DNA from 3 places in the Pseudoalteromonas sp. ABV4_021 genome. Region 1 is predicted to be linked to each of the others. Evidence: predicted binding sites of a transcription regulator. Region 1 holds the regulator's gene; each other region holds the start of a gene.

Region 1 (4,690 bases):
ACGACGTGGCTAAATCATTATTTACAATGTCTGGTAGCGCTAAATTTCAACAAAATGGCGACATGATGTCAGCAGATACCATCATATATGATCGCGCAGCTGAAACGGTGACCTCTAAAAAAGCTGAAAACTCAACTAACCAAGTAAAAACCATCATCAATACGCAAAATGAACAAGGCGGACAATGAGCACATTAATTGCCGAAAAGCTGGCTAAAAGTTACAAATCACGCCAAGTGGTAAAAAATGTTGGTTTAGAAGTGAAAGCTGGCAGTATTGTTGGTTTACTTGGCCCTAACGGTGCCGGTAAAACAACGACCTTTTACATGATTGTTGGTTTAGTACCGAGCGACAATGGCGTTATTCGCATTGATGATAATGACATTACACTGCAACCAATGCATAGTCGCGCCCGTTTAGGCATCGGCTATTTACCGCAAGAATCGTCGATTTTTAGAAAGCTTACTGTGTATCAAAACATCATGGCGATTCTAGAGACACGCAAAGAACTTAATCGTGTGCAACGCGAAGAAGCGCTCGATGATTTATTAGAAGAATTTAACATTGGCCATATCCGAGATTCACAGGGTATGGCATTGTCGGGCGGTGAACGTCGTCGTGTGGAAATTGCGCGCGCATTAGCCGCAAACCCCAAATTTATCCTGTTAGATGAACCTTTTGCTGGTGTTGATCCTATTTCAGTGATAGATATAAAGAAAATAATTGAGCATTTGAAAAATCGCGGTATTGGCGTATTAATAACGGACCACAATGTGCGTGAAACCTTAGATGTATGTGAGAAAGCCTACATTGTTTCTCACGGCGAATTAATCGCATCAGGCACGGCCGAAGACGTTTTAAACAACCAAAAAGTACGCGATGTGTACCTAGGTGAACAATTCAGACTATAGTAATAGTTATAGGCCTTGAATTTGGAATTGAATTGTTAACTAGCGGCTTGAAATCGAAAGAAGGATTAGAATAACTACATGAAGCAATCTTTACAGCTTCGCCTTGGGCAGCAACTAACAATGACTCCACAATTGCAACAGGCTATTCGCCTGCTGCAACTGAGCACGTTAGATTTGCAGCAAGAAATTCAAGAAGCGCTTGACGCCAATCCTTTACTTGAAGAAGACATTGACTACAGTGACGATAAACAAAACAACGAAAACACTGAGTCAAACAAAGACGAATCATTAAACGGCGATGATGTTGAAGCAGCGCCAAGCCAAAGTGAAATTGAATCAAGCGACGCACTTAGCAACGAGAATATCTCTGACGATTTAGCTATGGATGTGTCGTGGGATGATTATATCAGCGCCGCACCTGTTTCTGTCAGTAACGCCCCAGCTCCTGATAACGATACTGTATATCAAGGCTCAACCAGCGAGTCATTGCAAGATTACTTAATGTGGCAATTACGCTTAACGCCGTTCAGCGACACCGACGAGATGATCGCAACCACTATTGTTGAAGCGGTAGACGATTCAGGTTATTTAACACAAAGTAGCGAAGAAATTTTAGAAGCGGTACAGCAATCTGACGACCAAGAGCAAATTGAACTAGATGAAATTGAAGCTGTGCTTAAACGAGTTCAACTCTTTGATCCTGTTGGTATTGCTGCCCGTTCGTTACAAGAATGTTTATTGATCCAGCTCAATCAGTACGACAAAAATACCCCTTGGCTAAATGAAACAAAGAGCGTAATCTCAAACCATATGGAACTTTTGGGGTTAAGAGACTATCGTACCATAATGAAGAAGACCAAACTCAAAGAACCTGAGTTAAAAGAAGTCTTAACATTAATACATAGCCTTAATCCAAAGCCAGCTGAAAGCATCATTCATGAAGAGCCAGAGTATGTTGTTCCTGATGTTTCAGTAAAGAAAATTAAAGGACGCTGGCGCGTTGATTTAAACAACGATAGCATGCCAAAGATCCGCGTGAATGAACAATATGCTGCGCTTACTCGCTCAATGAAATCAAGCACTGACAGCCAGTTTATTCGCAACCATTTGCAAGAGGCTAAATGGTTTATTAAAAGCTTAGAAAGTCGCAATGATACTTTATTAAAAGTAGCCAATTGCATTGTTGAACAACAACAGGCATTCTTTGAATATGGTGACGAAGCAATGAAGCCTATGGTTTTAAACGACGTTGCCGAAATGGTCGAGATGCATGAATCGACTATCTCGCGTGTAACAACGCAAAAATACATGCATACACCACGTGGCATTTACGAGCTTAAATACTTTTTTTCAAGCCACGTTAGCACGGAAAATGGGGGTGAGTGTTCATCTACCGCGATTCGAGCACTGATCAAAAAGCTAGTTGCGGCGGAAAATCCTGCTAAGCCATTAAGCGATAGCAAGATTACCGATTTACTAGCAGAACAAGGAATTAAAGTGGCGCGACGCACTATCGCAAAATACCGTGAGTCGCTATCCATACCACCGTCTAATCAGCGCAAGAGCCTGATCTAGACCAAATAGAAGGAAAATGCTTATGCAATTAAACTTAACAGGTCGTCACGTAGAAATTACTGATTCTTTAAGAGACTATGTCACTAACAAATTTGCAAAACTAGAGAGGCATTTTGATCACATAAATAACGTGCACGTTATTCTAGATGTTGAAAAGTTATCACAAAAAGCAGAAGCAACGATGCACGTTAATGGCGGTGAACTGTTCGCATCTGAAGCACAACAAGATATGTATGCAGCAATCGATGGTTTGGTCGATAAACTAGACCGTCAAGTAATTAAGCACAAAGAGAAACTTTCTCGCCACTAAAATGAAATTAACCGATATTATTGCTGAGGACTGCGCTAAAACCGCGGTCCTTTTTAATAGCAAAAAAAGACTGTTTGAATTTATTAGCGACCTTGCCCATCAGCAAGCACCTGATATTACTTCTCAAGAGTTTCTTGAAGCCTTGCTGCAACGCGAAAAACTAGGTAGCACGGGTATTGGTAAAGGCCTCGCCATTCCTCATGGCCGCATTGATGGCCTACAAAATACCATTGGCTTTTTAATTGTAAATCAGTCACCTATTCCCTTTGATGCTATTGACGATAAAGATGTTGATATTTTTATCGTACTGCTCATACCAGAACAAAAGTGCCAGCAACATTTGCAGACTTTAGCCACCATCGCTGATAAACTAAAAGATAAGCAGTTTTGCCGTCAACTACGTCACGCTGAAAATAATCATCAGCTATATCAAATCATTAGTAGTGAGGCGAGTTAACTAAGGGAGATGTAAGTGCAACTTATTTTAGTCAGTGGTCGTTCTGGTTCAGGAAAAACAGTCGCACTCAGAGTATTAGAAGATCTCGGGTATTATGTTGTCGACAATATTCCTGTTAATTTATTGCCTTCGTTGATCCGCTCAGTTTCAGATAAATACGATAAAATTGCAGTGAGTGTTGATGCTCGCAATATGACTAAAGAGCCAGAGGAAATAGAAGAAGTACTCGACTATTTACCTGGTTTTGCAACGCCAACCTTATTTTACCTTGATAGTGATGATAGCACGCTAATTAAGCGCTTTTCAGAAACGCGCCGCTTGCATCCGTTATCACTGAATAATATCTCCCTAGAAGAAGCAATTGAAGCGGAGAAAAAACTGCTCGATCCTATCGCCTCGCAAGCAGATATTTTTATCGATACAACAGGCTTAAGTGTTCACCAACTTGCCGATAGCATAAGAGAGAAAGTACTCGGTAAAAAATCAAATCAGTTAATTATCACGTTTGAGTCATTCGGTTATAAGCACGGTATTCCAAAACATGCTGACTATGTTTTTGACGCCCGCTTTTTACCTAACCCGCATTGGGAACCAGCACTTAAGCCATTAACAGGATTAGACAAACCAGTGATCGACTTCCTTTCTAGCCAGCCTGTGGTTCATAAATTTGCATGGCAAGTGCAAACCTTTATTGAAACTTGGTTACCACATTTAGAGCGTAATAACCGTAGCTATTTAACCGTTGCAATTGGTTGTACTGGCGGCCAACACCGTTCAGTTTATTTAGCGCAAACACTGGCTGATAGCTTCGCCAAACACCATAAAAACGTAAAAGCACACCATCGTGAGCAAGTAAGCAAATAAGCAGAAGTGACTACTATGCCAGTTGAAAAACGTTTTTTAATCGAAAACAAGTTAGGGCTGCATGCTCGCGCTGCAACCCAACTTGCAAAACTCGCAATGGCATTTGATGCAAAAATTAGTTTATCCCAAGGTAGCAAAACGGCTGAAGCTGATAGTGTATTGGGCTTAATGCTATTAGAAAGCTCGCAAGGTAAAGAGGTGTTAGTGCGTTGTGAGGGGCCAGACCAAGAGCAAGCGTTACTTGCCATAGGCGATTTAATTCAAGCTAAGTTTAACGAAGGCGAATAAACAGCTAACTTAGTTAAAACATTTTTCTGCAATAATGCTACAATAAATTAGACGTAAGTTAACTCTAATAAATCAAAGAGTTGCAATCATTCACTCCAACCTTCAATAAATAATAGGGTGAACATGCCAGAAGCGCTAGAACAAGACTACTCACAAACACAACTACATGAGGTTACAAAAGCCCTAAGTAGCGGCATGTTTGTGCATGTTCGACGCATGTTAGCACATATGCCACCGTGTGATATTGCTTTATTGTTGGAGTCTTCACCGCATAAAAGCCGTACTG
Region 2 (4,690 bases), on a different contig from region 1:
GCAATTAGTGCCGCTTTAGTTGAGTTGTTTGGCGGTAAAATTACGCTCGAATCCGAAGTAGGTGTTGGTAGCACCTTTTGTTTTGATATTGACTTAGGCACCGACATTGGTGAATGTCAGCCCCTGAGCTTAGCAGCAAGTAACAGTGATGAAAGCCACGTTTGCCCATTATCACTTAAAGGCGATGTATTAATTGTTGAAGATCTGCCCGAGATCCAAACCCTATTAAAAAACCTAATTAGTAACACAGGTGCAAAGGTTGCCTGTGCAAATAACGGGCTCGATGCCGTTAACTTAGTATGCTCAGACGAGCAGGCGTTTGATCTTATTTTTATGGATTTGCATATGCCTGAAATGGGCGGTAGAGAAGCTATTGTGACGCTCAGAAAGCAAGGTATTAACACACCGATTATTGCCCTCACCGCAGCAGCGCAAAAAGACAATATCGATACTCTGTTAGCGCTTGGTTTTGATGGCATTATTACCAAGCCAATTAATACCGAATTGCTTTACCAGTCTCTTGAAGCGCATTTGCAAGCAAAACCATGCACCAGCGAAAAACCCGCTTCTTCCGCTAATGAAAACGCAACTAAACAGCGTATTTTAGTGGTAGAAGATGATAAAAACACCCGTGACTTAATGTGTTTGCTGTTTGATTCTCTTGGCTGTGAAAGTCACAGTGTAAGCGGTTTTAGCGAATGCTGTGCCTTGTTAGACAACGACACCGCATTTGATACGATTTGCCTCGATTTAAACCTGGCTGATGGCTCGGGTTTAACCCTTGCAAGTGAAATAAAGGCAAGAGAGTGTGGTGCCAACCTAGTTATTGTTAGCGGTAGCGAACCACCCGCGGAGGCGCTTGCCAAACACCAAATTGAGCATGTGATCTTAAAGCCTGTGTCGTTAGCAGACTTAAAACAAGTGATTTAGTACGCTAGCTTTAGGTGATGCGCTAACTAAAATGGGGCAAGTTTTCACTAAAAACCGCCCCTTTTTCATAGTATTGCAAACTAAAGCGATATTATTGCGAGCATGTCTTCGTCGTCTTCATCCATGCCCACTTCTTGAAAGCCAAAACTTGAGTAAAAGTCTTTCGCTACAGGATTTTTAGGGTTATAGCATATTTCAATCTCACACAGCCCCCGCGTTAACTTAATCGCGTCAAGCGCTTGATTTAATGCGATTCTGCCAATGCCTTTATTTTGATATTTGTGATCTATCATAAAGCGCCAAATCGACACTTTTTCTGGCGATTCTTGCACCCACATAAAAAAGCCAACAGCTTGGTTATCACAATAAATTGCTTTGCAGGTATAGCCAGAGTTGTAATGCGATTCAACCAGCGACCACATATTACACGCCACGTAATCTTGCTGATCTTCTGTTACATCTAAATCACACACTAACTCATAATTTGAACTGGTTATTTCTTTAAGTACTACGTCCATATACTCTCTAACTGATATACCTAGAGAAAAATGAACTCTAGGTCAATTTACAAATAACCTGAACGCAGGTTCAGGTTAAATAAAACAAGAAGTTAGTAGACCACACAGATTACTAAAGAGTTCAAAACAACTGCTAAACGACATGTGTTAAGTGCTTAAAACATTGAAGATGGGTGCCAGTAACTTAGATGTTGGTTACTGGCATTTGATAGTTACACGAATAAAAGCGCAAATTGATTTACAAGAAAGATGCTGGCATAAAAAAAGCACCTTTCGGTGCTTTTTTAGTAGTGCAGTAATTGGGACAGGATTAAGACTGTTTTACAACGCGAAGGTTATCTTCTACGTTTTCAACGTCGTCTGCGTTTTTAGCAATTGTGATTGCTAGTTGCTTTTCAGCTTCTGAATCAACTTCACCCGTTAAGGTAACGTTTTGGCCTTCAACATCAACGTCAATGCTCGTACCGCTAATATCTGTATCGAACAGTAAGCGTGTTTTAATTACCGTTGCAATTTTTGCGTCTACAAAGTCAGACTCAATTTGACCATCGTCTTTTTCTGACTTGCTTTTGCTATCTGGTAGCACTGTTAAACGGTTTTCAACTTCTTTAACGCCGTCGATACCAATAACTAACTCTTGTGCCAGCTTTTTATCAACATCGTGATTTACTTTACCCGTAAGTGTTACCACACCTTTATCTACATCGGTGTTAATATCAAACGAATTTAGCTGTGTATTGAAAAGTAAGGTTGCTTCAGCTTTACCATCAATCCAAGCGTCGCTTGCTTCTTTTTCCCACTGGTTGTCTTTCGCGTTTACTGAAAGAGCAGTTGTAGATAAAACAGTAACTAGTGCAAGTGTATTAAATGTACGATTCATAATAAATTTCCTTTTTGCTGAGTTCGATTTACTTAAAGCACTTCACATGCCAGAATTTTTAACATTAAATATCAACAACTTAATAAAACTCAGACATTTACCAATGTAGCATTTACATAACCAGTGTGAAAAAAATCCATGTACGTTTTACACAAATACACAGTGCCATTATTACAAACACCTCACAACACCTTAGCCTTACTCAATTTAGCTACGCTGGCATATAAACTGCGTAACCCAAAGTAACGTCATTACATTATTAAAGGAGCTGTTATGTCGATTACATTGGAGAAGTTTTGGTCTCTTATAAATGAAAAGCTCACCCACTGGCTTGAAATAACCATAAAGAATTTGCCCAACATGGTGATTGCGCTCGTAATCTTTATCGTATTTTTAATGTTATCCAAATGGATATCGGGCTGGATAAAGAAGTTACTTAACCGTATTTTTGAATCATCGCAAATTGCTGGCCTTATTACAGGTATTTGTCGCATGGTGATAATTGTTATTGGTTTCTTTTTCGCGCTCGACATTATGGGGCTATCAAAAGCGGTAGCATCATTACTTGCAGGAGCAGGCATTATTGGTCTTGCCATTGGCTTTGCTTTTCAAGATATGACGGAGAACCTAATTGCAGGCATTGTAATGGGTATTCGTAAACCCTTTCGCGTTGGCGACATTATAGAAGCCGGCGATACCTTTGGCACAGTCGAGCGCATTAATCTTCGCAACACCTTAATAGAGAACTTTTATGGACAAATGGCCATAGTGCCCAACAAAATCCTGTTTAAGAACGAGCTATTAAATTATTCGAAACTGCGCAAACGTCGTATAGAAGTACCTGTGGGGATTTCTTACGCAGACGATGTAGATAAAGCACGAGACGTACTTACCGACGCGATTAATGATCTTGATGGCGTAATCAAACAATCTGAAACCGCCGTTTATGCCAGCGAGTTTGCTGACAGCTCAGTAAACCTACTTGTATGGTTTTGGATAGACTACCCAGGCGAGGTTGGCTTTATGGAAATGCGCCACAAAGCGGTTGCTACTATTCATAAAACACTTGAGCAAAACGACATCCTTATTCCGTTCCCAATCCGTACGTTAGACTTTAACGCAAAGGGTGGCCACTCTTTGCAAGATATACAGAGTCAAGATAAGTAAAAACTTCATAGTGCCTGTAAATGTGTCGCAGGCACTTTTCCATAAAAACCGACAAGCATTTGATTTTAAATAACTTTATTTTTGGCACACGCCATGCATTAATAGATTGAACCGTTAAGAAAATTGAAAAGGAGCATTTATGTCAAACTCAAATTACAACTTAACCCCGGTAAAAGAGCTTGTGAAAGTTTTAAATGGCGGTATCGAATTTTATAAAGAAGCCAAAACAAAAGTCTCTAGCCAAAGTCTTGAAATCATCTTCGAGCGCATGATTTCTGAAAAAGAGCGTGCCGCGGCTGAATTACAACCTTTAGTAGTACTTGATGAAGGTGAAGTCGAAACGGATAACGATTTCATGGTGTCATTACGTGAAACATACACAAAAGTGCTCTCGGTGATAAGCACAGACAAAGAGCACACGTACATCTCACAACTTGAAGAAGTAGAGGACCGCGTTCTTGAAAAAATTGAGGCAGCACTAGAAGAGCCTCTGCCAGCGCCTTACTTCAGTACGCTTAAGCTAATTCAAAACAGCATGCAAGCATGTCACGACGAGATGAAAGCACTACAAGAAGTAACCGCTTAATATTTTGAACTTAACCCAAATTAAGGAGGATGTATGCTTGGTTGGTCACTAACATTTATTGTTTTAGCCATTGTTGCCGCTCTTTTAGGATTTGGTGGCATTGCAGGCGCCGCAGCGAGTATCGCGAAAATTTTATTCTTTGTATTTGTCGCACTATTGGTACTGTCGCTGATTTTACCCAGAGTAAGGGCACCTAAGGCCTAAGCGGGCCAAAAACCGCTAATACTCAATTAATTTTATAAGGAAAAATATCATGAAAACATTAATGACAATGACAAAAGTAATTGCACTTGGTGCCGTATTTACACTAACAGGTTGTTCTGAAGGCCCAGCAGAAGATGCAGGCGAGCGTATTGACGAAGCCATCACTGACGCGCAAAACAAAGCCGAAGACCTGTGTGAAAAAGCGAAAGAAGAGATTGGCACTGAAGAACAAAACTGCTAATAGCTTTGCAACCACAGAGTTTATTAATCTGATTTAAACCCCAACGAGTAGGCCTAAGCGACTATCATCATCCCCAGATAGTCGCTTTTTTTAATCTGCGCTTTGAGTAGTTAGCTCATTAAACGTGGCAAGCAATTTATCCAACACAAACGGATCACTATTAG
Region 3 (4,690 bases), 2.7 Mb from region 1:
TTATTGTTACCCCTGCATATGGTAACCCAGTAGCACGACTATTTGATGCAACAGGTAAAACAACACCATTACTCGATTTTTTTGAAGCGCAATTGGTGCCAGAAATTGATAAACAATACCGTACTAACGGCTTTCGTATTTTTAGTGGCTTTAGGGTGAATGGTTCGATTGTGCTTTCAAGCTTAGTGAATAAACCAAACTTGTTTAACGCACATATTGTGATTAGCCCAGAGCTCACGCCAGAACGCGTCAATATTTTAAAGGACTATGGTAAGAAGTTAGCTAAGTTAAATGATAAGCCGCGTTATTTACTATTTACCCATGGCGAAACAATAAAAGAAGATCATCAACAGCATAGATATTCGCAATTAAAAGAAGAAATTAGTGCAAAGGCACCCGCATCATTACAATGGCAATATCAAAATTATGAAGCGCATTACTTTATGTCTTTACCGGTATTATCTACTGCGTATGGCATAGAACAGATCTTTGATGAGATTCATAATGGCTTGGCACCTGAATCAAAAATAGCTAAGCAAGGTGTGGATGCGATTGTTGCACATTATAAGCGTCTATCAACTGAAAAGTTTGGTTTTGAGGTGTCACCAAAATCGTCAATTAATGCTTTAGGGTTTCACTTATTAGAAACATCGCCTGAGTTGGCTAAAAATGTGTTTAATCAAGCATTAGCGCTTTATCCGCAAGATGCATACGCTTATCACCATTTAGCCAAGGCTTATGCGAAAAGTAAAGAATTTGAGAAAGCCATTGAGTTACAAGAAAAAGCAGTGAGCCTAGCGGCTAGTATGCGCACTTGGCATATAAAGCGGCAAGCAAGCTATTTGGCTGAACTTAAGGCACAGCAGCAAGCACTATAAAAAGGTAATTTTAAATGATGTATTTATGGAATAACGGTGAGGTTATTGAACTTCCTATAGGCAAAGCAGTTTGTGTGGGTCGCAATTATGTTGCCCATGCAGCAGAACTCGGTAATGAAGTACCTACTGAGCCGTTACTCTTTTTAAAACCAGCAAGCAGTATTGTAAATGCGGCAGGGGAAGTGGCGTTAGACCATAGCTTAGGTGAGCACCATTATGAAGCGGAGTTGATGCTGTTAATTGGTAAACCACTCAATAAGGACAATATTGTTGATTATAAGTCTTGTATCGCCGGTTTAGGTGTAGGACTTGATCTTACGTTACGCGATGAGCAAGCAAAACTGAAAGCAAAAGGGCATCCGTGGGAGCGCGCAAAAGCTTACGACAAAAGCTGTCTAGTGTCGCGCTTTGTACCGCTAGCAGAAAATGATTTAACGCACAGTGAATTTTCGCTCTCGATTAATAATGAGCTTCGCCAATCTGGTGATATTAATTTGATGATATTTAAGCTTGAACAGCTGCTATCTGAAATTGTTAGGTACTTCTCATTACAGCCGGGCGACATTGTTTTAACGGGCACACCTGAAGGCGTAGGTAAGCTTAATATTCAAGACAATTTGAGTGTATCTCTTAATGGCGAAACGTTAGCTAATTGCACAATTACTTAGAAAGCAGTTTTCATTTTATTCAAAAAGATTATTTTTTTCTGAAAACGTATGCGAAGCAATGCACTGAGTTTGGCCACACTTTACAATAAGCGCATCTAAACTCAGGAGAATCATATGCAAGAATTTAAATTACCGTCGTTTGTGGCTGGCTTTTGGCGTTTAGATGAGTGGCAGCAGCGCGGGTCTTCTTTAGCGCAATTTATTGAGCAATTGCTAGCGCTTGGCATAGATACGGTGGACCATGCAGATATCTATGGTCAATACCAATGTGAGAAACTCTTTGGTGAGGCATTAACACCTCATTTAAGAGATCAACTTAAGATTATTACTAAATGCGGCATTAAACCTGCGTGGCCTGAAAATGGCTTTGCAGGTAAAACTGCACACTATGACTCAAGTAAAGCAAACATCATTGCCTCGGCAGAGCAATCACTGCGTAATTTCAAAACCGATCGCCTAGATGTGTTATTGATCCATCGTCCTGATTATTTAATGCATGCGGATGAAGTTGCAGACGCTTTTTGTGAACTAAAAGCGCAAGGTAAAGTGCTTAACTTTGGAGTATCTAATTTCACTGTTTCACAGTTTGAGTTATTGCAGTCGCGTTTAGACTTCAAGTTAGTAACCAATCAAATTGAAATGTCGCCGTTACAAATGGGGGCACTTGAAGATGGTACGCTTAACTTATGCCAACAGCATCAAATATCACCTATGTTATGGTCGCCTCTAGCTGGTGGTGGTTTATTTGCTGAAACAGAACAAGCGCAGCGAGTTAGATCTGCATTACAAAGTGTTGCTGAAGAAACTGGGTTAGATAGTGTCGACCAAGCAGCTTATGCGTGGTTGTTAACGTTACCATGTCAACCGAGTGTAATCTTAGGTACTGGAAAGTTAGCGCGTATTCAATCGGCAGTTGCAGCGAGCAAAGTGGGTTTGAGTCGTGAGCAATGGTATCGCGTTTGGCAAGCATCAACAGGTCACAGTGTGCCATAACACTTAGCCTTGGATATTGTGTGCTCAGAATATTTTTAAACGAAATAAAGGTGCCGTCAGGCACCCTTAGTTGTAGCAACTTGGAGTAATTTTAGTTTTAGGTTCAAAAGAACTTAGAGTTCAAAGTCCATGGCAAAGCCAACATAGACTTTTAAGTCATCGTCTGCATCTAAATCTGTTTGTGCAATACCAAAGGTAAAACCGCCTTTGGCAATGCTAACACCGTAGTCAATATAGCTGTCGTCTTCGCCATACCACTCTGCAACGGTATCACCCATCGAATTACCAATGTGGAATGTCAGTTCGGTTTCATTTAAGACTTCAAAAGTTGCGTTTAGCTCTAGGTAAATCATATCTTCTTCTGAAGTTGCACCAGATTGCGCATTACTAAGGTAACTTACTTTACCTTCTAGCCAGTTCCAGCTTAGGGCACCATAAAGCTCACCAAAGTCGATTGAGTCAACCGCATCTGGGTATGCGTAATATACATAGCCCACGTCGTAACCAATCTCACCCATTTCGCCAGCAAAGCCTGCGTATAAATCGAGTTCATAACCTGGCTTATCACCACCAAAGTCAACATTCGATGCCCACGTACCCGCATAAAACCCAGATTCATGACCGTAGTCAATACCGCCTGATACTTGAGCATTATCACTGGTTTGTGTGATGCCACGCCATAAGTAGTTGGAAGATGCAGCTGCATTTGCTGTTACTTCTGCATAACCAGCTGCAGAAAAAAGAGTGATACTCGTAGCTGTGAGAGTTGAGAGTAATTGTTTTTTCATAATATTCCTAAAATTGTAGCGCTGAGTTAACTGTTTATTAACAAATCTTGTGCCTAAACTAAAAAAATTAACGATATCAAAGTACTAGTAAGGAATTATGGTTTTGGTAAGATGAGTATATGAAAATAATGCACTAACTCGGTGCGTGAAAATCACAAGGTGCACAAAAACTGCGCACCTTGTTTTGTGATTAGCCGAAAATAGTACGCATCAGGGTGATGGTTTCATCAACGCTACGACCAGCAGCAACTTCTTTTACAATAGAATCACGCATATTTTTAATATGTTGTGGCATATCTTCTGCTGCCAACGCACGATCAACCAATGCTTCAGCTGATTCTTTTCCGCGTTTACGGCCACCTGATTTCTCTGAACTTACGCGTTTCGGTTTATGAAGTGCTTTGTAGTAATTCGAGTTTTCTTTGGCATCGTCACTGTAATAAGCAAACCAACACGGTACTAATGCCTTGTATTGCCAAAGTGCCTGTTCTTCTTCGGCCTCTGGTGTTGCAGCAATAAACCAAGGTTGTTTATGAATTGCCATAACAATGTCGTGCCAGTAACGGTCAAAATCTTGGTTGTTTAATCTTACAAGGCCAAACGCTTGGCATAAAACATCAAGGCTTGCTGCTGTTACTGGGGTGAAAAAGTCAGGTCGACGCATTGCAAGTAAACGGGTTGCTGGTGCAAGTGTAGCTTTTTCATTATCAACGGCTGCAAACGCAGTAATATAACCACGCACAAAGTCCATGTAGTTTTCTAACGTGATATCGCCTTCAAGTGGAATATGATTAAGCGCTTCATTTAAGTCAGTACAGCTGGTGGCAATTACATTATGCAGTGCTTTAGCGGTTTTAGTTGACGCAAACCATTCAACATCAAATTGATAGATGCTCGGATCATGTTTGGCCGTATGTTTACCGACAAATGCCAGCTTGTCTTCTTCAATCATATCAACCAGAGAGGTTTCACGAATACTCTCAATATGTTTAAGCAGTGCAATTTGCTCATCTAGCACAATGCGCTCTTTATTTTGCTGAATTGAATCAAATACAACTGGCCAAGGCGCAATACGTAGCGTTTTAATTTGGCTAATGCCAATACCCGCCTCTAGCTGTTGCTGAATTTTCTTTAAAATTGGCAGCTGGTTTGGTTCAAGTAGGTCAAAATTTACGCGTTTGCTTACAACATCAATTAACTCATAACACCAGCCAGCAAAATCTTCGGGGTGGTTACTTACTTTTACGGCCATTAAGTTAAGGCTAACATCTGGAATGAGTTTTAAAATATTTTGGTAGATGTTTGCTTCCACTTCAGAAAGTGGCATTTTCGACGGCGACGTAAGCAATTTTTTCATAATTAG

The links. Region 1 encodes sigma-54, which starts transcription at its own class of promoters, with help from an activator protein. Its sites were predicted from a motif close to GTTGGCACGNNNNTNGNNT; they were not measured.
Region 2: the regulator sigma-54 is predicted to act here: its motif matches at 2,364-2,382, upstream of ACXAFE_RS19445 (BON domain-containing protein).
Region 3: the regulator sigma-54 is predicted to act here: its motif matches at 3,366-3,384, upstream of ACXAFE_RS00445 (TorF family putative porin).

What each region holds. Positions count from the first base shown of each region.
Region 1 is NZ_JBSWVB010000001.1:2,810,868-2,815,557, forward strand. Features, by position in the region: gene lptA (lipopolysaccharide transport periplasmic protein LptA) at 1-188, shown strand, start outside; gene lptB (LPS export ABC transporter ATP-binding protein) at 185-910, shown strand; gene ACXAFE_RS13020 (RNA polymerase factor sigma-54) at 989-2,485, shown strand; gene hpf (ribosome hibernation promoting factor) at 2,508-2,795, shown strand; gene ptsN (PTS IIA-like nitrogen regulatory protein PtsN) at 2,797-3,252, shown strand; gene rapZ (RNase adapter RapZ) at 3,268-4,116, shown strand; gene ACXAFE_RS13040 (HPr family phosphocarrier protein) at 4,132-4,404, shown strand; gene mgtE (magnesium transporter) at 4,528-4,690, shown strand, end outside.
Region 2 is NZ_JBSWVB010000002.1:1,162,431-1,167,120, reverse strand. Features, by position in the region: gene ACXAFE_RS19455 (response regulator) at 1-930, shown strand, start outside; gene ACXAFE_RS19450 (GNAT family N-acetyltransferase) at 1,011-1,448, opposite strand; gene ACXAFE_RS19445 (BON domain-containing protein) at 1,759-2,328, opposite strand; gene ACXAFE_RS19440 (mechanosensitive ion channel family protein) at 2,602-3,495, shown strand; gene ACXAFE_RS19435 (ferritin-like domain-containing protein) at 3,635-4,081, shown strand; gene ACXAFE_RS19430 (DUF1328 domain-containing protein) at 4,115-4,285, shown strand; gene ACXAFE_RS19425 (hypothetical protein) at 4,335-4,526, shown strand; gene ACXAFE_RS19420 (hypothetical protein) at 4,617-4,690, opposite strand, start outside.
Region 3 is NZ_JBSWVB010000001.1:101,991-106,680, forward strand. Features, by position in the region: gene ACXAFE_RS00430 (alpha/beta hydrolase-fold protein) at 1-878, shown strand, start outside; gene ACXAFE_RS00435 (fumarylacetoacetate hydrolase family protein) at 893-1,546, shown strand; gene ACXAFE_RS00440 (aldo/keto reductase) at 1,661-2,539, shown strand; gene ACXAFE_RS00445 (TorF family putative porin) at 2,653-3,327, opposite strand; gene ACXAFE_RS00450 (hypothetical protein) at 3,518-4,684, opposite strand.